DNA from 3 places in the Blautia sp. 2227st1_G12_2227SCRN_220401 genome. Region 2 is predicted to be linked to each of the others. Evidence: predicted binding sites of a transcription regulator. Region 2 holds the regulator's gene; each other region holds the start of a gene.
What was found. Region 2 encodes HrcA, which represses chaperone genes, less so after heat shock. Its sites were predicted from a motif close to TGTTAGCACTCNNNNNNNNNGAGTGCTAACA; they were not measured.

Region 1: ABCM67_RS13750 (Hsp20/alpha crystallin family protein) is a predicted target of HrcA. The motif match lies at 3,830-3,860, and genes of this name have one in related genera.
Region 3: groES (co-chaperone GroES) is a predicted target of HrcA. The motif match lies at 2,059-2,089, and genes of this name have one in related genera.

The regions. Positions count from the first base shown of each region.
Region 1 covers NZ_JBCLNI010000031.1:28,237-38,243, reverse strand. Annotated here, with positions in the region: gene ABCM67_RS13765 (aldo/keto reductase) at 1-668, opposite strand, end outside; gene ABCM67_RS13760 (AraC family transcriptional regulator) at 1,031-1,876, shown strand; gene ABCM67_RS13755 (glycoside hydrolase family 36 protein) at 1,892-3,523, opposite strand; gene ABCM67_RS13750 (Hsp20/alpha crystallin family protein) at 4,038-4,490, shown strand; gene ABCM67_RS13745 (orotate phosphoribosyltransferase) at 4,859-5,503, shown strand; gene ABCM67_RS13740 (hypothetical protein) at 5,573-6,574, opposite strand; gene ABCM67_RS13735 (DUF4317 domain-containing protein) at 7,535-8,749, shown strand; gene ABCM67_RS13730 (HAD family hydrolase) at 8,760-9,557, shown strand; gene ABCM67_RS13725 (FKBP-type peptidylprolyl isomerase) at 9,663-10,007, opposite strand, start outside.
Region 2 covers NZ_JBCLNI010000002.1:109,861-119,867, reverse strand. Annotated here, with positions in the region: gene grpE (nucleotide exchange factor GrpE) at 1-236, opposite strand, end outside; gene hrcA (heat-inducible transcriptional repressor HrcA) at 255-1,298, opposite strand; gene ABCM67_RS01705 (extracellular solute-binding protein) at 1,475-2,728, opposite strand; gene ABCM67_RS01700 (glycoside hydrolase family 172 protein) at 2,744-3,853, opposite strand; gene ABCM67_RS01695 (carbohydrate ABC transporter permease) at 3,895-4,749, opposite strand; gene ABCM67_RS01690 (sugar ABC transporter permease) at 4,761-5,639, opposite strand; gene ABCM67_RS01685 (extracellular solute-binding protein) at 5,718-6,953, opposite strand; gene ABCM67_RS01680 (histidine kinase) at 7,200-9,026, shown strand; gene ABCM67_RS01675 (response regulator) at 9,001-10,007, shown strand, end outside.
Region 3 covers NZ_JBCLNI010000028.1:2,858-12,864, forward strand. Annotated here, with positions in the region: gene groL (chaperonin GroEL) at 71-1,690, opposite strand; gene groES (co-chaperone GroES) at 1,738-2,022, opposite strand; gene codY (GTP-sensing pleiotropic transcriptional regulator CodY) at 2,320-3,105, opposite strand; gene topA (type I DNA topoisomerase) at 3,251-5,323, opposite strand; gene dprA (DNA-processing protein DprA) at 5,399-6,286, opposite strand; gene ABCM67_RS12975 (YifB family Mg chelatase-like AAA ATPase) at 6,312-7,847, opposite strand; gene ABCM67_RS12980 (helix-turn-helix transcriptional regulator) at 8,067-8,282, shown strand; gene ABCM67_RS12985 (hypothetical protein) at 8,388-9,146, opposite strand; gene ABCM67_RS12990 (fructose-bisphosphatase class III) at 9,207-10,007, opposite strand, start outside.

The DNA of each region.
Region 1 (10,007 bases), on a different contig from region 2:
TCTGCTTCCTTCAGAAGCTTTTCCACTGCTTCCGGCGGAGTTGCAAGCATGCCGCCTTTTACAGGTTCCATGATAATGACCGGTTTTCCATGTTTTCTGGCTACCTCGTAGCAGGCTCTTGACTGGATCACCGGATTTTCCCAGTCTGCGTAATTGATCTGCAGCTGTACAAATTCCATTTCCGGATGTGCAGTGAGAAGTGCATCCAGCTCCTCCGGTGTGGAGTGGAACGAAAATCCTGCATGTCTGATCAGACCGGCTTCCTTCTGTTCACGGATCCAGTCCCATAAACCGTACTCATCAAAATATTTTGTTCTGTGCTCTCCAAGATTGTGAAGAAGATAAAAGTCGAAATATCCTGCCTTTGTTCTCTCCAGAGATGTTTTAAACTGTGCAAGAGCTTCATCTCTTGTCTTACAGTTGATCCAGGCTGCCATCTTGGTGGCTAGCTGATATTTTTCTCTCGGATAACGCTCTACCAGCGCTTCGCGGATAGCATCTTCGCTTCCTGCATAAGCCCATGCTGTATCAAAATATGTAAATCCGGCTTCCATAAATTTGTCCACCATGACTTTGGTCTGCTCCACATCGATCACACCTTCTGATTTCTGCGGAAGTCTCATAAGGCCAAAACCAAGTTTTTTGATTTCTTCACCTAAATATGCCATATCTTTCTCCCTTCTTATTACATACCGGAAAATTCCTCATATCATCTGATATATCACCGGATAAGCAATATTTCTGACACAGATATCTCCCGGACTGTTATATTTTTGCCGCAGAAAAACTGCGTTTCTCCTATTATAACGATATTTTTCCTGGTGGTAAACCTTTTTCTTTTACAAGTGTCAAGACAATGCCTGCATTACGTCTGAATTTTTGCAGAAAACAGAAAAACAGCTGCCACACGTTTATCGCACGGCAACTGTCTTTTGTCCTATCAGTTCATCTTTGTTCTTTACACCTCAGATCAAATATTTTAAACTGATATTACTTATAATAACCATATATCGAAAGGCAGAAAACTCTCATGAAAAACAAGCAGGTCATGAACCGCCAGACTTCATCAAAAGAACTTCATCTTATTTCCTGCGGCTGGGAAAAATGTACACCGGAACAGTCCTACGGCCCTGGTGTCCGGCGATATTACACCATCCATTTTGTGCTGAGCGGACAGGGATATTTCTATATGAACAACCGGAAATATACCTTGAAAGCCGGACAGTGCTTTTTCATTCCTCCTGTGACCAGCTCTCTCTACAAAGCAGAGCCTTCTGATCCCTGGACTTATATCTGGATCTGTTTCAATGGAGAAAATGCTCCCATACTTTGTGAACACTGTCATCTTACTGAAGAAACTCCGGTCCAGCAGCTAAATTCGGTTCTTCCCTATCAGGAAACCATTCTTGAAATGATGACTCACCCGCAACTGACGCCCTCCAGTGAAGCCTATATCCAGAGTGGTCTTTACCGGATTATCGCCATGCTGGAGGAAGAATTTCATGCTTCCTACACCACCATGGAATCCAACGATAATTTTTACATCACACAGGCTGTTGATTACATCAAAAAAAGTCCGCTACAGAATATCACTGTGACAGATGTTGCTGACTATCTCCATATCAGCCGCAGCCACCTTTACGGACTTTTTAAAAAACATCTTGGAACCACACCCCAAGCATTCCTGACTTCAGCCAAGATCATCAACGCCCGGGAGCTTCTGACCATCACGGATATCCCTGTCTCCAGCGTGGCGTTCTCCTGCGGATATCAAAATCCATTTGCCTTTTCCCGTGCCTTCAAAAAAGAAACCGGCATGACGCCACGGGAATACCGGGAAAAATATCATCATGCCGAGGATCTTCTGGATTGCTGAACCACTTTTCCTGATTTACGGAACAACTACCTTGGCATTATAGTACTCCACCGTAGCATCCATGGTCGGACCTTCGTTGTCAAACCAGTCATAAGTGATAGTTTCGCCGTTTTCTCCCCATGCCTCCGGGCAGTCGATTTCTTCCCAGTCAAGCGGAACAAAATGCTCTTCCTGTTCTGATGCACGCAGCATGATCTGATGCAGCTCCTCAAATTCCTCCGGATTCAAAACTCCAGGTTTTGCGGATACAAACAGTGGTGTACCGCTCTTTGCAAGAACGTCTGCCCACTGACGATTTTTCTCCCATGGGATCATTCCGAAAATACCGACACAGTCTGCATCAATATGGTAAAACGTATTGTGCTGCGGAAGACGGAATGCCAGCGTATTTACGCCCATTCGTCTGGTACGCTCCCAGATACGTCCGCTGGTATCGTCACCGGTCCGGTTCAGATGCATCAGGCCTGCGCCGAGATGTCCGATAGTATTGCAGCCGATGATCACTGCGTTGTTGCTCCGGGAAGCATCATAAATCTCCTGATAAAGCATTTTTACGATTTCTGCGCTGGTTTTGGTCTGATCATAAAAATGCCATTTCTCCATGGAATTGTCTCTTAAATTCGCCTCAAATCCCCATTTTCCAAAGAGATCAAAGGTAGAAAAATCATGCTTGATCAGCGTGTATCCCCAATCACAGATCCTCTCGATATCTTTACGGATATATTCCAGTGCATCCGGGTGGGACGGATCGAGACAGTCATTATAGGAAATCCTCCACTCATTCGGGATATTCTCATCTTCATTAAGAAGCAGACGGACCCAGATACCCGGGCGGACACCTTTTTTCTCCAGCTTGTCTGCAAGACCTTTCATATCCGGAAATCTGGCATTGCCTTTTGTCCAGGGTCCACCGTTGTATTCATCCAGGCGGTGATGCTCCTGCCAGCAATCATCAATGACCATGAACGGAGGATTTTTTACACCTTCGGTCAGTTTCAGGATATAATCGGTATCACTTAAGATCTCCTCTTCGGAGCTGTCACCGTAAGCATAGTACCAGTTATTGCTTCCATATACCGGAAACTCTGGGAAGATCGGATCTGTACACATTTTTTCACAGAATTTATGTGCAGTTTCAAAAGTATCTGCTCCTTCTGCTTCCATGCAGACGATCTGTGCGGCACACAGCTTTCTTCCTTTCAGCTGTACTCCTGTATTTCCGCAGCGAACATCCAGAAACAAAGTAATTCCTTTGGTATCCACCTGCCAGCAGCACATAGCAGAAGGACGGACCTTTACGCCAAAGCAGAGAACCTTCTCAGAAAGCTTCGCCAGAAAATACCATGGCAGATAACGGTTTCCGCTCATTCCATGCCATTCCGCATCACCATAGGTACGTTCCCAGGCATCTCCCAGAAATCTGGCTGATTTCGGGATCTTATAGTTCCATCTCAGCTTCACACATCTCACTGCATCCTCGGATGTGACAAATATATCCTCATGTTCACCTGCGTCCTGAAATTCCACAGTAGTTGCACCGGCAGCTACTGTCGTCTGCCCTCCCTGGCACACAAGTCTCTCCTCTTCTGTTTCCACTGTTACATAATCCGGTACCCCAAGCTTAAAATCTGCATATTTTTTCTGCATTATTCTCTCCTCCTGTACTTTTTCATTTACATTTTGCTTTACCTGCATACTCATGAACACTGTCTTTCTATCGTCTGTTCAACTCAGAAGAATGTACGAAAAATTTTTTTAATACATTTTGTCTATATGCCTTATTATATTGATTTTTTTGGTTTTTTCTATGCTTTAAAGTTATTATAACATTGCAGAATGTTCAATCTGCATAAGATTTTCAGTCCTTGTCCGATTCGCTTTTTAATATAAGAACATAAGGGGCTAAAGGTGGAAATTAGTTTTTCATTTTACTTAACACAAATTCTTCACATTTTTTAGCACTCACCTCTTGACTTTGCTAGCAACAAGTGTTATATTACATATAGAACAAAGAAGGAGATAAAAAAGAACTTCCAGATGTTCAGAATAAAACCAAACGATCACCACTGCGGAATAACCCGAAGTGGTAACTATATACCGGCAACAGTTGGATTTCTTGATCCACCGGAACGGCTTTTCAATTTGAAAGGAGAAATGACTTATGATGTTCCCGAGTGTATTTGGAGAAAACTTATTTGATGACTGGATGGATGATTTTGGATTCAGAGATAATTTCTTTAGCGGAAAGAACCCTCTTTATGGCAAACATGCAAAAAATATCATGAAAACTGATGTACGTGAAACAGATAAAGGCTATGAGCTGGATGTAGATCTTCCAGGATTTAAGAAAGATGAAGTACAGGTACAGCTGAAGGATGGTTATCTTACCATCTCCGCTGCCAAGGGTCTTGACAAAGACGAGGAAGACAAGAAAGGCAATTATATCCGCCGTGAACGTTATGCCGGCAGCACAAGCAGAAGCTTCTATGTTGGTAATGGTGTAAAAAACGAAGATGTCCATGCAAAATTTGAGAACGGTGTTCTGAGACTTTCTATTCCGAAAAAAGCAGCTGAAGAGATTGAAGCTGATAAATATGTATCTATTGAAGGCTGACATTGACTCACTCTCACAGGGGGAGGATCCATAGGGATTCTCCTCCTCTTTTTTATACTCAATAATACATATGACACTCTCTTTCCAATTTACTACGTACTCACAAGTACTTTCACTCTATAGTAATGATCCTTTTGTCAAAGTTTTCATGATATTGGATATTTTTTAACAAATATGCTTGATTTTTTGAATATTTTTTATATATTTTGCATTATATTATTTCATTTTTTTGAAATTAATGGTATAATATGCACAGCTAATCGGATATTTGCAATCCGCATTCGGTTAAATAAATCTGTTTCGTAATCCTTCAGGATAATTCTCCTGAACAACCACGTAAAACATGATCACGACAGGAGGTTTTTATTATGGATCAGGACAACATCATAAAAATTTATGCACGCAATGACAACCGCATACAGCTTAAAATGATTCCGGGACACTTCGTAACATCCCAGTCCCATATCACACACTACCTGGATCTCACTACTATGAAATCCAGATGCGCTGAAGCACAGCGTATTGCATCCGCTCTCGCAGCAAATTACGAAGCATCCATTCCGGTAGACACCATCGTCTGCATGGACGGACTTGAAGTGATCGGTGCTTATCTCGCCGAAGAACTGACCAAAGCCGGCGTCCTTTCCATGAACGCACACCAGACCATCTACGTCATCACCCCTGAGTTCAACAGCACCGGGCAGATGATCTTCCGCGACAACTATGAACCAATGATCAATGGAAAAAACATCCTCATCCTAAATGGTTCCATCACCACCGGATCCACATTGAACCGAGCTATCGAAAGCGTTCTGTACTATGGCGGTAAGATCCGCGGCGTGGCAGCCATCTACAGCAGTGTAGACAGTGTAGCCACACTCCCTGTCCACTCTATCTTTCAGGCCAGAGACATCCCGGACTATCACTCCTACCGCTCTGACAACTGCCCACTGTGCAAAAACCGCCAGAAAATCGATGCTATTGTCAGCAGTTACGGATATTCTGTATTATAAGATTCAGATCAATCAACGAATCCCCCATGGATAGCAAAACCAGTGGGGGATTCTCTTTATCTTTTCTTATTATAATTGATATTCTCTGTACATGGCTTCACGCATTTCTTTATCCGTAACAACCTTCTGAATCTCATTACCACGCTCATCAAGTATAAGCCTGTTGATCAGAACACTAAGTCGTTCTTCCCCCTGGGCCATTCCCTGAGCTATTCCCTGAGCCATTCCCTGGGCCATTCCCTGAGCCATTCCCTGAGCCATTCCCTGTTCTCGCCCCAGTGCTTCAGCCTGTTCCTTAGCTTCCGCCATCAGTCTTGCCCTTTTCTCAGATTCCAGTTCCAGAACATGTCCACCCATAATCTCACCTATTCCTTTCCGGACTTTCTCCTCATTTCTGAAAATATGATCAGATATCCGAGTTATCAGTCCAATCAGATCACTGAACAGTTCAGACCTTCCAGATTCAGTGATCTCTACCTCCAGTTTACTCCGGATCACTTCATATTCATTCAGTAATTCCTGAAAAAGTTGTGGATTCTCACTCATCTCATGCCCTCTTTTTTCATATCGCATGATATAAAAAGGAAGCAGCATAAGAAGACTCTTTTCAAATATCTTATCTTTTGTATAATTCTCTACTTTAATGGCAGGCACTCTGTACAAATGACATCCCCCATCCGGAAAAACCACATCCACTTCCAGAAAATCCGGCGTATTCCTACTATTTCTCAGATACAACACACAAGAACGTGGAAACTCCATCCGATACCTCCGTCCCTGCTTTCTGGCAAACTCAACAGCAGTTGCAAAATCATACTCTATCATCCGTACAGCCATTGTCGTGTCATCCGTACTCTGGCATTCTATATGATAAATCCTGTTTCCGATCAACAGCCGCGAATCCGTAATAATCTCACCATCCACCCGCTGATACTCGTTACGCAGCTGCACAATCTCCATATCAGCCGGGTATGATGTATGAAAAACATCATTGATCAAAGGCACGACCAGAAACGTCATTTTCTCCATCATAGTACGAAAAACATCATCAAAAATCGTATTATCTCTCAAACAATACTCCTTCTGGTATATACAATTATACCATCAACCAAACACTTCAGAAACCCTGTATACAGTTTTTATAAATATTTTTGAAAAAACGCTTCAGACATTGAAGCAAAAAGAAACCAAATAAATGGATAGATCTTATAAGATATACAAATCATACCACACATCCCACCACAACACCACAAAAACCCATCTCCAAATTTCGACACCACCTTCCAGCGTCCAGCAACGCACCGACATTCACAACCTCCCTCCAAACCACAAAGAATCTCAAGCTTCCAAACTACAGGCGTCCAGCAACGCGCCGACGCTCACAACCTCCCTGACAAACACATAGAATCTCAAGCTTCCAAACTACAAGCGTCCAGCAACGCGCCGACGCTCACAACCTCCCGGCAAACACATAGAATCTCAAGCTTCCAAACTACAGGCGTCCAGCAACGCGCCGACGCTCACAACCTCCCGGCAAACACATAGAATCTCAAGCTTCCAAACTACAGGCGTCCAGCAACGCGCCGACGCTCACAACCTCCCCTCCAAACCACAAGGAAACTCAGCCTTTCCTCCCAGCCATCCAGCGCAGCGCTGATGGCTCATCCAACTCCCGTCAGACCACTCTATCCCTCCCACCATGACCGCACAGTGTGAGGTTTGCAGCAGAAGTCCGGGTGCTTTGGAGTGAGCCTTGGTCCATACTTAGCGTCTGAGGTGGTTCACGGAGAGGTACCCGGCGGCCACAAGCCGTAGGGTAAGGCCCATCTGTCTGAGCCAGGTACGCATCAGCGTACATGGCGAGTTATGGGCCGGCCGCTCCGTGAGGCACCTCAGACGCTTAGTATGACCAGGCGAAACGACGGCACCCGGACTTCTGCTGCAAATCTCACACGTCCGTCCGCGTCATCTTGCCCCCACCAAACACCTGTGCTATAATCAAACTAATTAAAAAACCGAGGTAAACCACACATGAACAAAAAAGAAATCGCAGAAATAAAAAAACAATTCACCCCTGACCGCTGCTCCATCACCCGCATCTGCGGCTGCTACGTAGACGGTGAAAAAAACAAAAAAACCGAACTCAAAGAAGCCTTCTTATCCTTATCAGAGGAAGAAACCTTCAAATACTTCGACATCTTCCGAAAAACCCTCACCGGCACCATCGGAAAAAACCTCATCAACATGGAATTTCCCCTGGATCAGGAAGCTGAAGGCGGAACCCAAAACTTCCTCATGAAACTCCGCAAAAGCAAACTCACCGACGACACCCTCACCGAAGCCTTCTACGACAGAATCATAGAAAACTACGACTACGGTGAAAACTACTACATCATCCTCATCCACGCAGTCTACGACATCCCCGGCAAATCCTCCGACGGTGCCGAAATGTTCGACGCTTCCGATGAGATCTACGATCACATCCTCTGCAGTATCTGCCCGGTCAAGCTCTCCAAAGCAGGCCTGCATTACAATGCAGAGACAAACAATATTGAAGACCGTATCCGGGACTGGCTGGTAGAAATGCCTGACTGGGGCTTCCTTTTCCCACAGTTCAACGACCGCAGTACCGATATCCACGGACTTCTCTACTACACCAAAAACGCCGAAAATCTCCGCTCCACCATGATGGAAGAAGTCTTCGGCTGCACCACACCACTATCTGCCGGAACCCAGCGTGACTCCTTCAATGCTCTGGTGGAAGAAACCCTTGGTGATGACTGTGCCTACGACACAGTCCTTGAGATCCACGAAAAGCTCAACGATCTCATCGAATCCCAGAAGGACGAACCGGAACCTGTTGTCCTCACCAAATCCGAAGTCAAACGTCTCTTCGAAGAATGCGGCGTAGAAGACGAAAAGCTCCAGAACTTCGATGAACAGTATGAGCTTGCCGCAGGAGAAAAATCAGCTCTGGTAGCATCCAACATCACCAACACCCGGAAATTCGAGATCAAAACCCCTGACGTGGTGATCCACGTAGCACCGGACCGGGCAGAACTGGTAGAAACCCGCATCATCGATGGTCGAAAATGCCTTGTGATCCCCATGGAAAGTGAAATAGAACTCAACGGCATCCGTGTCAGCACATTGAACTCTGTTGAAGATACATCAGCAGAACCGCTTCCTGTTAATGATATTACTGACATTGATAACAGTAACACCGAAGAAGAAATCCCATTTTAAAGGAGACCTTATGAACGATAAAAAAATCCTGTTCTTCGACATAGACGGCACACTGCTTACGCCTCACCCTTTCAAGGTTCCGGAGAGCACCAGCCGCGCCCTCACAAAAGCCCATGAAAACGGTCATCTTCTTTTCATCAACACCGGCCGCACCAAAGTAATGATGCCCTCTGCACTCTCAGAGCTTCATTTCGATGGCTATATATACGGCTGTGGAACCCACATTTACATGGACAACAAATTGCTTTTTTTCCGTACAGTCCCAAATCTTCTGTGCAAGGAAACCGTAGACCTTCTCCGCAAATGCAAGATCGAGGCAATTTTTGAATCCAACACTGAGATCCTGTATGATGGCGCATCTCCGGCCCAGTCCGAATTCGGAGTCAAAATGCGAAAAGAAATTCCAATGGTCGACATCACGAAATTCAATCGGGAGGATGCCTGCACTTACTCTTATGACAAATTCCTGGTACATATGCTGCCGGATTCCGATGTCGAAAAATTCCGCAGCTTCTGTAATGATCATTACACCTATTTTGATCACGGAAACGGAATCTGGGAAGTCACACAAAAGGGTACCAGCAAAGCCACAGGCATGGAATTTCTCCTGGACCGCCTTTCCATCCCCAAGGAAGACTGCTATGCATTCGGAGACAGTCCCAACGACCTTCCCATGCTGAAAGCTGCCGGAGTCAGCGTTGCTATGGGAAATGCTTACGGAGGCATCGAAGAGCACTGCACATACCAGACAGACTCAGTGGACAAGGACGGGATCCTTCACGCACTAGAGCATCTCAATCTGATCTGATGATCCGTAAAGCAGGCATGAGCATTACAAAAACGAGCCGTGTACGATAAACCCGTACACGGCTCGTTGTCTTTTCTCTTATCATTCCATTGTAAACATTGTATCTTATTTCTCAGCTTCCGGTGTAGCAGCTGCCTCAGATTCTGTACTGTCTGCAGTCTCCTCATCAGCCTTTGCAGAATCTCCCTCTGTCTCCGGTGTCTCGGTCACATCGGTCTGCTCCTCAGCTGCCGGTGTCTCAGTTGCCTCAGCCGCTGCAGAATCTGCTGTCGGTGTCTCAGTTACATCCGGGTCCGGTGTCGGAGTTGAAGTCTGGATCGTAAAGCTGTGATTATCTGTGATCTTGATCTTCTTGATCAGTTTTTTCTCTTCTTTGATATCAGCTTTCTTCTTCCAGCCATCTGTTGTATCATTATAGAAATCATCCTTCTTGGTGTTTGTCAGAGACTC
Region 2 (10,007 bases):
AGTTCCTCCACCTTCTGCTCAGATTTATCTTTTTTCTTCTTTCCGAAGAAGGAAGTTTTTGATTTTTCTTCTTTTTTATCCTCTGAGGCAGCTTCTTCGCCTGGAGTATTGTTTTCTTCCTCCGGCAGATCTTCTCCCTCCGGTGTCAGGTTTTCTTCTTCCTGATCTCCGTCAGTTACGGGGATTTCCTTCTCCGCTTCCTGCTCTTCGGATGTTTTCTTTGTTTCCTCCGACACTTTTTTTCTACCGCCTTTCTAAGTTTTCTTCTTTTTCAAAACGTCATCCAGATGATTCTTCAGTTCCTTCAGACTGTCCACTACATTCTCATAATCCATTCGTTTGGGACCGATGATCCCGATGGTTCCGTACATTCCGTCTCCCAGTTCATATCTGGCAGTTACAATGCTGCAGTCCTTCATGGTCTGGATTGGCATCTCATCACCGATGTAAACCTGGATTCCTGTATTCTCTCCATCTGACATCTGTTCTTTTACAAGATCAGCAAGTTCATGCTTCTCCTCAAATGCGGAGATCAGCTCCGTTGCCTTCTCTTTATCGGCAAGCTCCGGATACTTGAAGATGTTAGTTGCACCTGAAGTATAGATCTCCATATCTTCCTCTTCCACATGAATGGTGGCGGCCACTGCATCCAGAACCGTTGCCACCACACCGCTGTGGCTGCCTGCCTGTTCCTTCAGTCTGGCGATCATCCCAAGGTTGATATCCTGGATCGGGATCCCATTGAGATTGGTGTTAAGAAGAAGATTCAGTTTCAGGATCGTCTGGTCGTCCATTTCCTCATCCAGATTGATGATCTGGTTCCGGACTGTGTTGTTGTCACTGACAACCACTGCCACAAGCTGAAGTTCGCTCATTCTCGACAGCTGGATGAACTTGATCTTGTTGCCGCTGTACTGCGGAACGGAAACCATGGTAGCATAGTTGGTATTGGAAGCAAGAACCTTCGCAACCTTCTTAAGCACCTTATCCATCTTATCTGTCTTCTCAATGATCAGATCTCGCAGCTCTGCGACCTCCGCTTCCTTCTCCTTCATCAACTCATTGACGTAAAGTCTGTAGCCCTTATCTGAAGGAATCCTTCCTGCTGAGGTATGAGGCTGGACGATATAGCCCATATCTGTCAGGTCTGACATTTCATTTCGGATCGTTGCGGAACTGACATTGAGATCCGCATACTTGGAAATGGTCCTGGAACCAACCGGTTCTCCGGTTTCCATATAGGTCTTGATGATTGCTTTTAAGATTTTTTGCTTGCGCTCATTCAACACCTCTTCCATGAATCCATCTCCTTTCCTTTTTATTCTTTCCTGACGGATGTTGATTCTTTTTTTACATCTGTTAGCACTCATTTTAGTGGAGTGCTAACATCTACAGTCTTTAAGATATCACCATGTAAAATATTTGTCAATATGTTTTGAAAAAAAGTTCTTATTTTTTCAAAACAAAAAAAGCATCAGTACGATGCTTTTTTGTAATACTGGTCTATGCAGTTCTGTGCCCCGGCAAAAAATTCCGCTTCTGTTTTCTGTCCCAGCATATATTTCTGAAATTCCGTTCCCATGGACGAAACGGCTTCTATGGAATCGGCACACAGTGGTCTTGCTTTCAGCTTATAATCTTTCAGATATTGCCGGATCATTTCAATGCCATCCAGATCAAAATTCTTATCCTCGATCACATCCAGTCTTGCCGGACACATTTTTGTCAGCTGTCCGTAATTTTTACTGGCCTCATATCCGGACACATACTGAAGGAACTTCAGAGCTGCTTCTTTATGATCAGAATTTTTATTCAGTACATACTGCCAGGTTGCGATATTGGTCACCTTCTCGTCAAATTCCGGAAATGGTGCCATATGGATCTTATCTTTTCCATACACGCCTGCATTCTGAAAAGTACTCAACACACCGGTATACATAAACATACATCCATACTGGCCGTTTATAAATTTTTCATTCAGCTGGTCATGCTGGTCGATCAGATTCTCCTCTGATATCATCCCTGTATCCAGCATTCGCTTCATATATTCTGCCGCTTCTCTTGTTTTCGGATCCGTCCAGTCTGTATAATCTCCTCCGAAAAAATCGACATACTCGCTGATACTATTATATATGTAAGAAATCTCCCATGCATCCCCATATGCATATTTTCCCGTATTCTGAAGCTTTTTCTGAAGGATCTCAAGATCACTGAGACAGGAGAGTCTGTCCAGACCAGCCTGATCCAGCAATTCCTGGTTCACCCAGAATGCCATGATATCCATCCTGAACGGTACCGAAAAAATATGTCCGTCTGACATGCATATTTCTTTCAGGTATTCCTGCAGAAAATTCGCCGCTGTCTCCTCTGTCATAACCGTATCTTCCAACGGAAGAAGAAATCCCTTATGTTTAAATTCGGATATCATCTCATCATTTACTGTGATCAGATCAACAGAATCATCTCCTGATGTCAGAAGAGTTGCTATTTTGGCCTGGCGATTGTCCGCATTGGCCGGACATTTTTCAATATGGATCTTTATTCCAAGATCTTTTTCCGCCTGGCTGATAAAAGAATCAAAGCCTTCTGTGCCTGCATCCACATGAAGGATCGTCAGTTCCTGTCTGTTCTCCGGCACAATATCAGATGCAGCCTCCTTCTTCTGGACTCCACATCCTGTCACTGCCAGAGCCAGGGCAAATACCCCGCAAAATACCTGTTTTTTCAATCTCTACCACCCTTTTTATCTGGGCCATCTATCCTCTTTTGACATCAACGGCTGGAACGGTGCATGAGGAAGTGTCTGATACCAGTACGCTACACTTGCCACATCATCCTGTCGTTCAAACAGGCCACGGTATCCGACGCCTATCTGCTGAATCGTAACGCGAAGATCCTCTTCAAAGCAGATTGGATCCTGTAAATGCCATCTGTAAAAGCCTCTCATTGGCGGGCAGTCATCATTATGATAAAAATTGTGGATCAGCTCGTCATGGGCAGAATAATACGGATATCCCAGATACGGCGTGTTATAATTCTGTTCCACGGTTTTTCCATCCACCTGTTTGGCAAAGCTCCAGGAACCACCAAAGTAATCTTCCGTTCCTGTTCCACAGATGGTCGGATACTCCTCATCTCCGTCAATATAAAACTTCATTTCTCCCTCGCCCCACCAGTAACGTTCCAGTGTGGTAAGTGCCATGTAGGTTCCTATATAATGGCCTTTTCCTTTTACTCCATCCAAAATTGTATAATCTTTTGTTTTTTCTGTCAACCGTTCCCTTCTCCACTGCGCATGGAAATAAGCAATATCGTCCGGAAGCTCATCATAGAGACAGTAATCTACCTGATAAAAGAAAGCCGGGATTTTATTTGCATGCTGGTTTTCCAGTGTGATCTTTGCTTTCTTCTTAAACGGCATCGGGAAATAGCAGTTAAAGCCCCTGTTTGGAACAACAGCCACCGGAACAGAATTTACAAAACATTCCCTTCCGAATCCGCAGCAGAAGAAATCACCCAGAGGACTTTCCACGGAAGGAGTTTCCTCGTCATCCCAGTACATACGGATTACAAGATCTCTCAGTACAAAGCAATCTGCCTCTGTAGTCTTGTTATCAACGGTGATCCAGATATGATTGATCTGTCCCGGTCCTTCCATTTCTGCCAGAGTTACCACAGTTCCCGGCTCAATATCCCTGAGACACGGGCTTCCTTTTCTGGACGGTCCCAGATGACTTGCAGCCATACCGCCTCTGCCTTTTTCTCCATGAGGATTTTCTGCGTTGATCGCACGGCTTTTTCCATGCTTTGCAAGTGCGATCCCTCCCAGTCCGCCTGTAAATGCCTGATACATATCTGTTTTCTCCTCTCTTTTGGAAATTAAAAATATTATATTTACGCTTTTACTCCACCTGCCATGATACCATCCATGATCTGTTTCTCAAAAACAGCTACAAAGATAATGATCGGAAGAAGGATGATCCATCCCATGGCGCTGACCAGATCCCACGGAACTCCATACATGTTGTCACGTAACGGAAGCTGTACGATGGAAACAGAAAGTACCTGAATACCATTTGAATAAAACAACGGTGTGAAAAAGTTATTCAGACAGGTAATAAAGTTGATAATGCAAACCGTAGCGATTGCCGGCTTCATCAGCGGCAGAACGATCGTAAACAGTCTCTGTGAAAAAGATGCGCCGTCAATAGCAGCTGCCTCCTCCAGTGAGATCGGGATCTCACCGACAAAGTTTCTGAGGATCAGAACCGTAAACGGTATAACGGTACTGATATAAAGAAGGATAAGTCCCGGATATGTATCATACAGCTTTACCTTCTGCATAAACTCATACAGCGGGCGGGCTGTGACAACCTCAGGGATCAGCATGGTAGCCAGAACAAACGCAAATGCAACAGAAACTCCCTTTGAGTTAAATCTTGAGAAGCCATAGGCAGCCATTGCACACAGCACGGTACTGATCACAAGTGTAATGCCTACGATCAGAACTGTATTTCCGATCTTTGAAAGCAGTCCTACATTCTGTATCAGAAATTTATAGCTTTCCAGTGTGGGATGATCCGGAAGATAATCGATCGGTGTTTTAAACAGTTCTCCTGACGGTGTGATCGAAGAAATAAAGATCCAGTAAACCGGGAACAGGATCAGAAAAGCCACAACTGCAAACAGAACCCATCTTCCAACGGCTACCACTCCATGATAAACATTATATTTTCCTGTATTCTTCACGATAATTCCCCCTAACTGTCAAACTTATTCATAACACGTATATTCAGCCAGCTGAAGATCGCCATTACAACAAACAGCAGCATAGCCAGCGCCGAAGCATATCCTACGTTTAGATTTGTAAATGCTTCTGTTGTGATTCTGTATGCGATCAGCGCAGTATCCTCTCCAGGGCCTCCAGATGTCATGGAATAAACCAGATCGAAGGTTGTCAGTCTCCAGAGTGTGAACGGAATACATAAAGTCAGGACATTTTTTGCGATCAGCGGAAGTGTGATCCGGAAAAAGCTCTGGATCCCGTTTGCACCGTCTACCTTTGCTGCCTCATAGATATCGCCGGAAATAAACTGAAGTCCGGAAAGTACAAGAATTGCAAAGAACGGAAGGTCCTTCCACAGGTCCATTGCAATTACCGCTGCTCTTGCAGTACCTGTATTGATCAGCCAGCTGTTCTGGTAACCCGGTACAAACCAGCGGATAAAATCATTGATCAGACCATAATCATTGTTAAATGCCCATTTTGCAGCCATACCGGCTACTACTGCAGGCATAGCCCACGGGATCAGCACGATGGTCCTCAGAAAACGGCGGCCTTTGAATTTCATATTCAGGATCAGTGCCAGGATAACTCCGAGGATCACATGAAAGATCATGGAAGCAACCACAAATATTGCCGTAAAGCTGATCGATGTGAGCACTTTAGGATCAGAAAATACCTTCAGGTAATTCTTGAAGCCTATAAATTCATTGATACCTGCAAGGATACTGATATTAAAGAAGCTGTTTTTCACAGTCATCAGAATGGGATATACTGTTGTAAAACCTCGAATCAGTACAACCGGCAGGATCAAAAGCCATGGTATCCACTTCATATTTTTTTTGCTTATTGTCATGGAACTTTCCTCCCTGTTCATCAAGCAATGTAAAGCAGACTTTTACCTCTGCTTTACATTGCTGTTTTTTTATATCTTTTACTTATACATATCTACCACATCCTGAGCCTTCTTGCAGAACTCATCAACTGTAATCTCGTCTTTCATACAGGACTGGAAGATTGTTCCCATATCGCTGATAAATTCCATTGTCTGTGCCACCATCGGACGTCCCTGTACATTGCATTCATTTGCATATCTGCTGTACATTTCTTTTGCCGGGTCAGAATCCGGAACTACCTTCTCTGCAACATCCTTTCTTGCAGGATATCTGTCAAATGCTTTATAGGAAGCTTCCATTCCGCCTTCATCAGCCATATACTGGAGGAATTTCACAGCTGCATCTTTATTCTTGGATGCTTTGTTGAGAACATAGCTCCAGGAATCTGTAAAGATCGCACGCTCTCCCTTGCCGCTGAAATCCGGTACCATTTCCATGTGGATCTTATCTGCGCCAAGCATATCTGCCTTTGCATAATCTGTTCCAAGGCCCCACATGAACCAGCATCCGTATTTTCCGTCATTGATCTTCGGATTCATCTGGTCATATTTATCTGCAATCTGTTCGATGGATGTTTCTTTATTAGCAACCAGATCGTGAAGGAACTGAACTGCTTCCTTGTTTTCCTCTTTGGTCCAGTCAAAATAATCGCCGCCGAACATGTTTACAAACTGTGCAAGCTCGTTAAATGCATAGGTTTTCTCCCAGGAACCGCCGTAGCCGAATCTTCCGTCCTTGGAAACAGCCTTCATATACTTCATGAAATCCTCTTTTGTATCAATGGATTTGATTCCGACCTCATCCATGATCTCCTGATTTACCCAGAATGCAAGATATCCTGTATAGCCTGGAACACCGACGATGTTTCCGTCCTTATCTGTGATCATATCCTTTACATATCCCTGGGCAAACTGATCAGCGATATCATCTGTCATTACTGTATCGTTCAGTCCTTCCAGCCATCCGGAATTTTTAAATGCCGCGCTCATCTCATCGTTGATCTCAATGACATCCACGGAAGTATCTCCTGTGGAAAGCATTGTGGTGATCTTCTGCTGACGGGTATCTGTATCTGTAGGTGCCGCAATTACATTAATGTTCAGGCCCGTGGCATCTTCCACATTTGCAAGCCAGTCCTCAAAATCCGGGTCTGTGGTGTTGACGCTGTATAAGGTAAGATCATATTTTTCCTTTGCGGAAACAGTAACCACGTTACCTGCCATACCCACAACCATCGCTGCTGCCAAAACTGCACTCATTACTTTTTTCTTCATATCTTTCTTCCTTTCTGGACATTTTCGTGTTTGTCCACACCTGTTTTTGATGGTTTAAGGATACCAGAGAGCCCCCTCATTCTAAATACAATATTTTATGATTTCTTTATATTATTTTTCGTTCTCTTGTATTTTTGTTGTTAATTTTTTATAATCCTTTTATATAATCTATATTTGTAACGGCTTTTTTTCACAGCTGGATTCGGTTTCATTAATTTGTTTTCGACATAAAGGAGAGTATGTACTATGAAATTCCACAAATGTATCCCACCCATTTTTTCCTCATTTCGCTATAAGCTCCTGCTCGCATTTCTGATCGCAACTATGGTACCTCTGATTTCCCTGACCTTCATCAGCTATCACATTTCCTATAACATTGCCAGAGATCGTATCATCGATTCTGCCGTAATGACTGACAAGCAGCTGGTCTCTCAGCTGAACGACCGCCTCGGTCAGGTTGAAAATGTAGCAGATACCATACAGTTTCAAATGTACTCCCTAAATCAGCCTTCCTCTAATAAGGTAGATGCACTGAAAAAATTCACCACTGTAAAAAACAATATTTCGCTGTATAAATCCACATTCGATTTCTTCCATATATATGTTTTTCTGCAGCCCGATCAGCTCGGTTCAAAAGAAAGCCTGTACTTCTTTTCCACAGATGAGCTTTCTGCATATGGTCTGGATAAAAATATTGTTTCCGGTTCAGGCTTTTCCTCTGTCTGGATACCGGTTTCCAATATGCCTCTGCCTAAAATACTGTCCACAAAAAAATCATCTGCCGATGTGATCCTCTGCGTCCGGGCACTGAAAAATCAGGCCACCGGTATTCTGGAATACGCCTACGGCATTGCTCTGGACACCTCAGAGCTTACCACTTATCTGCAGCCTGCTGCTTTGGATTCCCGCATATACAGCTACATTCTCACAGATCACGGAGAGATTGCAGCAAAAAATACATCCTCACTGAATTTATCCGGAATTTCCAAAGCACAGTTTCAGAAACTCAAAGGAAATGCAGATTCTTCTTTTCACAGCGGCGACAAATATTATAACTGCTGCACCTTAAGCAATGGCTGGCTTCATGTTACCGAAATCCCGGAAAGCTATATTCAGGGCAACACGCACATCCTGATCCGTGCCTTACTGATCACTGTCCTTATTTTCTTGCTCCTTACTGTTATCATCGTTATCCTGTTTTCCGAAAATCTTACCCGGAAGATCACTGCACTTTCCTATGCAATGGAAGCCTTTCAGCTGGGATATGACCCGGAACATCTATCTATCGTTACTGTTCCCCACCCGGATGATCCTTCCAGGTATGATGAGATTGACAGACTGGGCATCACCTTTGAAGATATGCAGCACACAATAGCCGGAAACCTGAAGTCCATTGTAAATCTTTCCGTAAACGAAGAACGTCTGAAATACCAGCTGCTCCAGTCACAGATCAATCCGCATTTTCTTTACAATATCCTGGGATCGATCCGTACCTGCCAGTCCCTTGGAAAGCTTGACATTGCTGATCAGATGATTGCAAATCTGACTGCCTTTTACCGTCTTACCCTGCGTAAATCAAAGGAACTTATTCCTATTAAAGATGAATTGGAAATTGCCCGGCTTTATCTGGAAATGGAAAAGCTCTGTCATAAAGATAATCTGGACTGGGAGATCGAAGCAGAAGATGGAATCGAAAATTTCCTGATCTGCAAGTTTACACTTCAGCCATTTCTCGAAAATTCCATTCTGCACGGGATTTCTTCGGGCACACCAGCTGTTTTCATTTCGATCCATGTTCTTTATGGCGATGATACGGTTGTGATCTCCATTGAGGACAACGGTGCCGGCATGGACTCCGAAACCCTTGCACAGCTGCGCCATGCTATTGAGCATAATGTTATTGATTATGAGAAGCATTTTGGAATTTCCAACGTAAGTTCCCGTATTTCCAACCCATTATACGGAAACGGTTCCGTAAGGATCCGCAGCAACCCCGGAAACGGCACATACGTCACCATTGAATTCGAACAGATGGAGGAAGATATCGATGAAAAAAATAATGATCGTAGATGATAATTACTTATCTGCAGAAGGTATCGAAAAAAACATAGACTGGGAAACACTGAATGCAGAGATCATCCATGTCTGCTACAATGGAACCTCTGCTATCGAAGCCATGAAAAAAGAACCGGCAGATCTGATCATTTCTGACATTGAAATGCCTGATCTTGACGGCATTTCCATGAGCCGTCAAGCTCTTGAGATCAATCCTATGGTGAAGATCATCCTGATCAGTGCCTATGATAAATTTGAATATGCAAGACGCGCTCTGCTCCTCGGTGCTCTGGATTATATCGAAAAGCCTCTGGATTATGCCTATCTTATCCAGAAGGTAAAAAACGCTTTTGCACTGATGGAAAAGGAACAGAAAAATCTCCAGCTTCTGAAACAAAGCAGGCCTCTTCTTACGGAAAAATTTTTCCGCGAGATCACACACCTTCCGTCTTCTGAAGCAGCCTACCGACTGAAGCCTTATCTTAAGTATCTGAACCTGGAGCTGAATTATGATTTTTATACAGTTGTTATTCTGGAGCTTGAAAATGCTCCGGATCTAAAAGCTGTTTACGGGATTGAAAAGTTTCAGATGGAGCTTTTCAACCTTCAGGATCTGATAACTGAGGAAACCGCTTCTCTTGATTTTGTGTATCTTCTCCCGGATATGGATGGCTATCTGTGCATTCTGGGACACAGCGGCTGTCAGTCCAACAGCTTCCGCCAGCTTACCAGCGGACTTATTTCCTCAATCGCAGATGCCTGCCAGCCACTGGGACTTTCTCTCAACGCAGGTATTGGAACAATTGTCCAGGATTTTTGGAACCTGAACCATTCTTATAAAAGCGCCGTACATGCACTGGAATACAGATTCTTTTTCCCGCATCAGAATATCTTTGACGGAAGAGAGGCTCTGGGTTCCGATCTGTCTGTTGCAGATTTTTCAGATACAAAGGAGGATGAACTGATCCGGCTTCTCTGCAAAAAGGATACCGCTGCCAT
Region 3 (10,007 bases), on a different contig from region 2:
AAGAGAGCCGCGTCTATGGCGCAGGCCCTCTCATTTTGTGAATTAATTATTTCACCTGCTCAGCTGATAATTACATCATTCCCATTCCCGGGTTTGCAGCCGGAGCCGGAGTATCTTCTTTGATTGTGGAAACTACAGCCTCTGTTGTAAGGAGTGTAGATGCAACACTTGTAGCATTCTGAAGAGCACTTCTTGTAACCTTAGCCGGATCAAGGATTCCGTTCTCAACCATGTTTACGTATTTCTCATTGAGAGCATCGAAGCCTGTACCGATCTCAGACTCTCTTACTTTGTTGATAATAACAGCGCCTTCCAGTCCTGCGTTTGCAGCGATGTGGAACAGCGGAGCCTCAAGAGCTTTCAGGATCACATAAGCACCTGTCTTCTCATCTCCTTCAAGTGTTGTTGCAAGTTTTGCAACCTCTTTGGAAGCATGGATGTAAGCAGATCCGCCACCTGCGATGATACCTTCCTCAACAGCTGCTCTTGTTGCTGCAAGAGCATCCTCAAGACGAAGTTTTGCTTCTTTCATCTCTGTCTCAGTAGCAGCACCTACACGGATAACAGCTACGCCGCCAGCCAGTTTTGCAAGTCTCTCCTGAAGTTTCTCTTTATCGAACTCGGATTTTGTCTCCTCGATCTGCGCACGGATCTGTGCAACACGTTTTGCAATGGCATCTTTGTCACCGAGACCATCAACGATAACTGTGTTCTCTTTTGCAACTTTAACAGATTTTGCACGTCCAAGCTGCTCCATCTTAGCTTCTTTCAGGTCAAGACCAAGCTCATCGGAGATCACCTGTCCGCCTGTCAGGATCGCGATATCCTGAAGCATCTCTTTTCTTCTGTCACCATAGCCAGGAGCTTTTACAGCTACTACCTGGAAGGTTCCTCTCAGTTTGTTGACGATCAGAGTTGTAAGGGCCTCACCCTCAACATCCTCAGCGATGATGAGAAGTTTCGCACCGGCCTGAACAACCTGCTCAAGAAGTGGAAGGATCTCCTGGATATTGCTGATCTTCTTGTCTGTGATCAGGATGTACGGATCATCAAGAGTTGCCTCCATTTTCTCCATATCTGTGGACATGTATGCGGAAATATATCCACGGTCAAACTGCATACCTTCTACAAGGTCAAGCTCTGTATGCATGGTCTTGGACTCCTCAACAGTGATAACACCGTCTTTGGAAACTTTCTCCATAGCATCAGCAACAAGCTGTCCAACCTGCTCATCACTTGCAGAGATTGCTGCTACGTTAGCGATCTGCTCTTTGCCGTTGATTGCCTGGCTCATGTTCTTGATCGCTTCTACTGCAACATCTGTTGCTTTTTTCATACCTTTTCTGAGGATGATCGGGTTGGCACCTGCTGCCAGGTTCTTCATTCCCTCATGAACCATTGCCTGAGCAAGTACAGTCGCTGTTGTAGTACCATCACCTGCTACATCGTTTGTCTTGGATGCAACTTCCTTGATGATCTGAGCACCCATGTTCTCGAATCCGTCCTCAAGCTCGATCTCTTTTGCGATGGAAACACCATCGTTTGTGATAAGCGGAGCACCGAAAGATTTGTCAAGTACTACGTTTCTTCCTTTCGGTCCAAGTGTTACTCTTACTGTATCTGCAAGTTTATTTACACCAGCTTCAAGTGCTGCTCTTGCTTCTGCGCCATATTTAATTTCTTTTGCCATGATAAAATGACCTCCTATTTATATTGATATACGATAAGATGTTTATATTATTTAATAACTGCCAGGATATCTTCCTGTTTTACAATGATGTAATCCGTACCATCCATCTTAACTTCTGTTCCTGCATATTTGGAGTAAATAACAGTGTTTCCGACTTCTACTTCCATCTTTACTTCTTTGCCATTTACAACTCCGCCAGGACCAACTGCGATAACTTCTGCCTGCTGTGGTTTCTCCTGTGCCTGTCCCGGAAGTACGATTCCGGATGCTGTTGTCTCTTCTGCTTCAACCTGTTTTAATACTACTCTGTCGCCTAAAGGTACTAACTTCATGATCTATGTTCCTCCTTTATAAGTTCCATCTTCGTCTGCTAGCACTCACTTTATACGAGTGCTAATCACTATGGCTATATTAGTGAATTTCACATATTTTCGCAACCCTTTTAAGATATGGTTTTTCTATATTATTCTGATTTTATCTCTTTTATACTCTTGTTTTCTCTTGTTTTCTCAATTTCATTATTTATTTTGATTTTATGAAACAGACAAAAAAGAGACTCCCACGCTAGCGGGAAGTCTCTTTTGTCACGTTCTTTATCTTATATCAAGCATCTGACAGTGCTGATCACATTATGCCTTCTTGCTTCTCTGTGCTTTTATCTCCTCAAGCTCATCAAAGATCACTTCATTAAGAACTTTAATGTAAGTTCCCTTCATACCGGATGAACGGGATTCGATCACACCTGCACTCTCGAATTTACGCAGTGCATTTACGATCACGGATCTGGTGATACCTACACGGTCAGCGATCTTGCTGGCAACCAGGATACCCTCATCCCCATCCAGCTCATCAAAAATATGGATGATCGCCTCAAGTTCTGAGAAGGACAGTGTACTGAATGCCGATTTAACGATCTGCTGTTTTCTGTCTTCTTCTGCGTTCTCGTCATGAACCGCACGCATCATTTCCAAGCCTACAACTGTTGTACCATACTCGCTGACAATAATATCCTCAATATCATAGGGATGATCATTGCGGTACATGAATAACGTTCCCAGTCTCTCACCTGCAATATCGATCGGATTCACGATTCCCTGATAATTTCCGGGTACATGCTCAAAGCCAAGTGTCTGGAGATTGACATTCTCCTTTGTGGAAAGAACACCAAGAAATCTCTCATTCAATAATGGGTCGATATGTCCGCCGATTTTGTCATCGATCAGCTCTGTGATCTCATCCACACCCGGGCAGATACTGACTCCCAGAACCTTACCTTTCTTACTGAGTACCAGGATATTGGAACTTAAGGTTTCCATGAGCACCTGGCAAATGTCGTTAAACACTACCTTGCTTGAGCTGCTGTTATGCAGAAGCTTATTGATTTTTCTAGTTTTATCTAGCAACTGAACGCTCATTTTTCCTCCTTTCACTTTCGTACCTTGAAAGAAATCGTTTTTCTAGTCTAATATTACACGTTATTCTGGAAATTTACAAGACTTTTTTATATTTTTTTATTTTTAACGGGATTTTCTGAAAATTGGTGGAAAAGCATTTATTCAATCAATCTTCATCTTTTGGTTTTTGTTCCACATATCCGCAGGTTTCCTGGCTGCAAACCAGCTTATTTCCCTTTTCGAGCATATAATTACCACATTTCGGACATTTCTTTGCAGAAGGTTTCTGCCAAGACATAAAATCACATTCCGGATTATTCTCACATCCGTAATATTTTCTGCCTTTTTTCGTTTTTTTCATGACAATTTCGCCGCCGCACTTCGGACATGCAACACCGATCTTCTCATAATATGGTTTTGTATTACGGCAGTCCGGAAATCCGGGGCATGCAAGAAATCTTCCATGAGGACCGTACTTGATCACCATGTTGCGGCCACAGTTGTCGCAGATCACATCCGTAACCTCATCCTGTATATCAACTTTCTCAAGCTCTTTCTCAGCCTCATCCACATCATGCTTCAGATCCGGATAGAAGTTACGTACAACCGTTTTCCACTGTACAGTACCTGCTTCCACGCAGTCCAAAAGTCCCTCCATAGTTGCTGTAAAGTTTACATCCACAATACTTGGAAAAGCCTGTTTCATAATATTATTAACAACCTCTCCAAGCTCTGTGACGTAAAGATTTTTCTGTTCCTTGGATACATAGCGTCTGCTGATGATCGTTGTGATGGTCGGCGCATACGTACTTGGACGTCCGATTCCAAGCTCTTCCATGGTCTTTACAAGTGAAGCCTCTGTGTAATGTGCCGGCGGCTGTGTAAAATGCTGCTCCGGCTTCAGTTCTTTCAGCTTCAGCTCCATACCCTTTTCCAGACTTTGACTTAAAACATTGCCCTTTTTGTCATCGCCCTCTTCTGTGTACACAGACATAAAGCCATCAAAGGCAACCTTGGATGCTGCAACCGTAAACACATACTCACCTGCTCCGATCTTGACAGACGTGGTCTCATAACGTGCCGGTGCCATTCTGCTCGCCGCAAAACGTCTCCAGATCAGCTGATATAAACGGAACTGATCCCTGGTCAGGGATTCCTTCACCAGAACTGGTGTCCTCGCAATATCTGTAGGACGGATCGCCTCATGAGCATCCTGTATCTTCTGTCCGTTTTTGATTGCCTTCTCTGTCTGAGAAACATAATCCAAACCATACTGCTCAGAAATATAAGTTCTTGCTGCTGCATCTGCTTCCTCTGAAATTCGAGTAGAATCTGTACGCAGATAGGAGATCAGACCTACCGTACCACTGCCTTTTACATCCACACCTTCATATAACTGCTGTGCCAGGCGCATAGTCTTCTGCGTAGAAAAATTCAGTGTCTTGGCAGCTTCCTGCTGCAGAGTACTTGTGGTAAACGGAAGGGGAGCGTTTTTGATCCTCTCACCTTTTTTTACTTCTGTGATCTCATATTTACAGTCTTCCAGACTTTTCAGGATCTCATCCATTTCCTGACGGTTTCTGATCGGAAGTTTTTTATCTGTTCCATAGAACTTGGCTGTCAACGGTTTCTTCTCACCCTTTACCTGAAATTCACCCTCCAGGCTCCAGTATTCTTCAGGAATGAATGCATTGATCTCATCTTCTCTGTCACAGATGATACGCAGTGCCACAGACTGTACACGGCCTGCACTTAAGCCTCTTTTTACCTTGGCCCAGAGCAGCGGACTGATGGTATAACCTACCATACGATCCAGCATACGTCTGGCCTGCTGTGCATCTACCAGATTCATGTCCAGTTCCCTGGCCTGCTTGATGGACGCCTTAACTGCTGTTTTTGTTACTTCATTAAATGTGATTCTGTGCATCTTTGCAGTATCTGTCTTCAAAGCCTGCATCAGATGCCAGGAAATTGCTTCTCCCTCACGGTCAGGGTCAGTTGCAAGATAGATCTTATCTGCTTTTTTTGCTTCTTTACGAAGTTTTGCAAGAAGTTCACCTTTTCCTCGTATTGTGATATACTTCGGTTCAAAATCATTGTCCACGTCAATACCAAACTGGCTCTTGGGGAAATCCCTCACATGACCGTTGGACGCTTCTACTGTATAATTTGCCCCCAGAAATTTCTTTACTGTCTTCATTTTAGCAGGTGACTCTACTATCACCAGATTTTTGGCCATTTTACCTCTCCTAATCTCATTCTGCCTTCCTGTCCGGCTTAAAAACTCCTGCTAAATCTCCGGGCAAAAAAGCATTTATTCAAGTCTGATATAATACTGTCTCCCGGTTTCCTTCACAAGCCCCATCAAAATAAGCTGTCCCAGGATCCCGGCTGTTTTTCCCGGTGAAAAACCGGTTTTTCTGATAATATGATCCAGATTTTTTGGTCGTAAATCGAGACAACTATACACCAAATCCAAATCCGTTGCAAGTCCTAACTTGCTTTTTTCAGACAAATTTGTCTTTTTTTTCACAGATAATCCCCACTCATCCAGAAGTATTTCCGGAGAGTATGCAATTCCTGCTCCGTCGTAGATCAGCTTGTGACAGCCTCGGCTCAGCGCATCATTTACTGCTCCCGGAATGGCGTATACCATCTTCCCCTGTTCCAGTGCACAGGTAGCTGTGATCAGTGATCCGCTCTTTTCTTTTGCTTCCACCACAAGCACCAGATCTGCCAGTCCGCTGATGATCCGGTTCCTTGCCGGAAAATAATATGCCCTGCCTTTGGTACCTGGTTCATATTCGCTGATGATCCCTCCGTTTTTTTCGGGGATTCTCCGGTAAATACCTCTGCTGGATGAAGGATAACAGATGTCCACGCCATTTCCCAGCACGGCAAAGGTCGGGGTACCACCTTCCAGAGCACCCTTGTGGCCCTCAGCATCAATGCCGGCCGCCATACCGCTGATCACCTGTACCCCATGTTCGCTTAAGAATTTTCCGTAATTAAATGCCTGTATCCGTCCGTAAGGACTGCACAGCCTTGCTCCTACAATTGCAGCTGTAGGTTTGTCATCATCCGGAAATCTTCCAATATAATATAATTGTTTTGGCATACCAGGAAGTTCCTGAAGTCTTGCCGGATAAACACTACTGTCCTTCCGGGCACACCGGATCCTTGTTTGCTGTATTTCTTCCATATAAAATACCTTCCTTTTTTCTGTTTTATGACCAGTATTTCTTATCATATGCCCGGTACGTCAGAGCTTCGCAGATATGTTCTTCCTTTATCTTTTCGGAGGATTCCATATCCGCGATGGTCCTGGCCGTTTTCAGGATCTTATGATATGCTCTGGTACTGAATTGAAACTGCTCATATGCCTGCTCCAGAAGTTTGTCTGCCCCTCCCGTCATTACACAGTATTTTTCCAGTTTTCTTCCGTCAAGCTCCCCATTGAAGCAAAATTTTTCCTTTTTGTAACGTTCTCTCTGGATCTCCTGTACTGCTTCCACCCTCTTTCTTATTTGCGCAGAGGATTCCCCTGCAATTTTCTTTTTCATTTTTGAAAAACTCACTGCCGGAACTTCTGTGCAGATATCAATACGCTCCAGGAGAGGCTGGCTGATCTTTCCAAGATAATGCGTGATCTCCCCTGACGTACAACGACATCTGTTCATATCCGGGTAAAATCCGCAGGGACAGGGATTCATCGCTGCCGCCAGCATAAAACTAGCCGGAAAAATATAAGTTCCGGCAGCTCTGGACAGATGGATCTCCTTATCTTCCAGCGGCTGACGCAGGATCTCCAGGCTTTTTCTGGAAAATTCCGGCATCTCATCCAGAAAAAGAACACCTCTGTGTGCAAGAGTGATCTCCCCCGGCCCCGGTATCCTGCCGCCACCTGCCAAAGCCTGAGGGGAACTGGTATGATGCGGACTTCGAAAAGGCCTCTGCCGGATCAGCGGATCTTTTTCCGTGAGAAGTCCTGCCACACTGTATACCTTGGTGATCTCCAGGCTTTCCTCAAATGTCATCTCCGGCATAATGGTCGGCAGACGTCTTGCCAGCATGGTCTTTCCGGATCCTGGCGGTCCGATAAAAAGAATATTATGAAAACCGCTCACTGCGATCTCTGCCGCCCGCCTGGCTCCTTCCTGCCCGCAGATGTCCGCAAAATCAACCTTTGGTATTTCCGGTTTGTTTTCTGTTTTTTCTTTTTCCTGATACGCAGCTGTATAAGTGTTTGGGTCTCTCAGACATCGGATCATGGCATTCAGACTTTTTACTCCAAACACCGGCATATCCTTCACCAGATTCCCCTCCCGGATGTTTTCCTCCGGAATAACGCAAAAGCGTAAGCCCAGCTCTCTTGCGCGGATCACCCGAGGCAAAACTCCGGCAACCCCATGGATCTCTCCATTCAGACTGATCTCTCCTACGATCATAACTCCTTCCAGAAGATCCGGTTCCAGAATTCCGGCAGCCGCAAGTACTGCAGCCGCCACAGGCAGATCAAAACCGGCTCCTTCCTTTTTCATATCGGCAGGTGCAAAATTTACAGTTACTTTTTTTGGTGGCAGACAAAGCCGGTTGTTCTTAAATGCAGTCCGGACTCTTTCCTGGGCCTCTCTCACCTGGGCAGAGGGAAATCCTACCATAGCAAAAGAAGGCAGACCATCACTGACATCTGCCTCAACCTGGATCTCACGTACTTCCATTCCGTAGATCGCTGCTGATAAAACACTCGCAAACAAATACATTCCTTTCTGCGAAAAAACGGATCCCGATCTTCCATCTTTTCGTCTTTTCAGGTCAGGCGGATATTCGAAATCCGCATTGGTTAAAAACAAGGGAATTTTCAGATAGACATTTTCTGAATTTTAGAAGATAATAAATTTAGTATAGTCCATTTTGCTCCCTTTTGCAAGGGTGCATTTCGTTCTGTTTTATACTTTCAATAGAAAGAAGAGGTGAGCACAATGAAATTTCAGCGTATTCAGGATTTACGTACAGACGCGGATCTGTCCCAGAGAGAATTAAGTGAGATTCTTCATATCAGTCAGCGTTCTTATTCCCATTATGAAACGGGATCCCGTAATATTCCTATCGAAATGCTTATCCGGCTGGCAAATTATTACGACACCAGCATCGATTATCTCGTCGGCCGCACAGACCGCAAAAAAATGATCAAATAAAGAGATCCCCGGAAATGTGGAACAGTTTCGGGAATTCCTGTATCGGGATTCCCTGATTGCCAAAATCCGGGGATTCTTTATTTTATCGTGTTTTATTTTTTTTGATCATTCCGTATAATAGGTTTCTTCTTCTCCGTAGGGAATCTCATATTCTTCTGTATTCTCATCAGAAGAATCTTCACTGCTTTCGCTGTAGGATTCCTGTTCATAGGAATTTTCGTTGCTTTCATTATAGGAAGCATCCTCTTCGGAATTTTCGGATACTTCCAGGGATGGCTCCTGCCGGGTCATAATAGACTCTGTTTTCGGATAGGTCAGAGATCCCTCTCCCCGTTCATATGTTTTTACCTTCACATAAAGCTCACCACTTTTATCGAAAACAAACTCTCCTTTTGCCTTATTCCCTTCGGAATCCTTAAAACGGAACTGTGTGGCATTTCCTGCTACCTCTGCAGTCACATCTACTTCTGCGGTCATGGAAGGATCTTTTCCATTCACTCTCTTATAGGTAAAGGAAACAGATTTCAGACTGATATCATAAATATCGATCGTTGTCAGCCCGTCTTCGCTGTACCAGATTCCCTGATAATTTTCCGGTTCAAATGCCGGAAGGATTGTCGGGACCGGTGTCAATGACGGTGTCGGTGTCGCTGTCGGAACCGGTGTTGCTGTTGCTGCCGGAGTTGCTGTCACCTCCGGAATACTGTCCAATGCAGCCAATGCGGCCTCTCTTCGTTGTTCTTTTTCCACTTTATCCCTGTGGGAAACATACAGCATCCCTCCCAGTCCTGCCAGAATAAACAGAATGATCAACAGGATCAGAACTGCTCTCAGCCGTTTTTTTCTTCTTTTGTTTTTTCTCATCTGCATTACCTCTGTTTACTATAGCATACAGGAAACCCTTCTTGTATTTCTCAATTCTGCTTATTTTTTCTCTTTGATGATACCTTTTCTGTAAGCTTCCAGAAGCTGGATCAGCTCACTGATCCTTTCCTTCAGAGCAGTTCCGGTATCGGTATCACCGACCAGTGTACGTTTGTTATTGTAGTGAACCGCCACCCTGTTGGAAACAATATCCTGCTCCTTGGCTACCGCTTCTTCCGCAGAAGTAAAAGGCTCATGAGCAGACAGGATCAGCCCGTAGGAGTTATAAACCAGTGTATAACCGGCAATCCCCGTAACCTTCTGATATGGTCTGGAAAAACCGCCGTCGATCACAAGAACTTTGCCATTGCATTTTACAGGACTCTCTCCCTCACTCTGGTGAACCGGCACATGCCCGTTGATGATGTGACCTTTTTCCGGATCTAGTTCAAATTCACGGAGCAGATCATCTACAACATTCTCATTTTCCAGAAGATGATAGTAGGCATTTTTAGTTTCTTTATGTGTTTCCTTATCTTTAATAAAATAACGTTCAAAAGTGGTCATCTTGTCTTTTCCGAACAGCGGTGAATTCGGAGCTGCCCAGATATACCACATAATATCCCTGCCTTTACGCTTTTCATCCTCATTTACAGAGAAAAACGCCCGGCGCACATAAGTCTCAAGAACATCGTACAATTCTTTTCCTTTGTAGGTTTTTCCATAAATCTGAACTTCTTTCAGACTTCCATCCTCATTAAGCGGAATACTTCCATGGAACAGAAGATTTCCATTATAAGTTTTATAAAGGCCTCCCTTGTCCAGAAGAAGCCGGACATGATTCTGCAGTTTCTCGCAGTT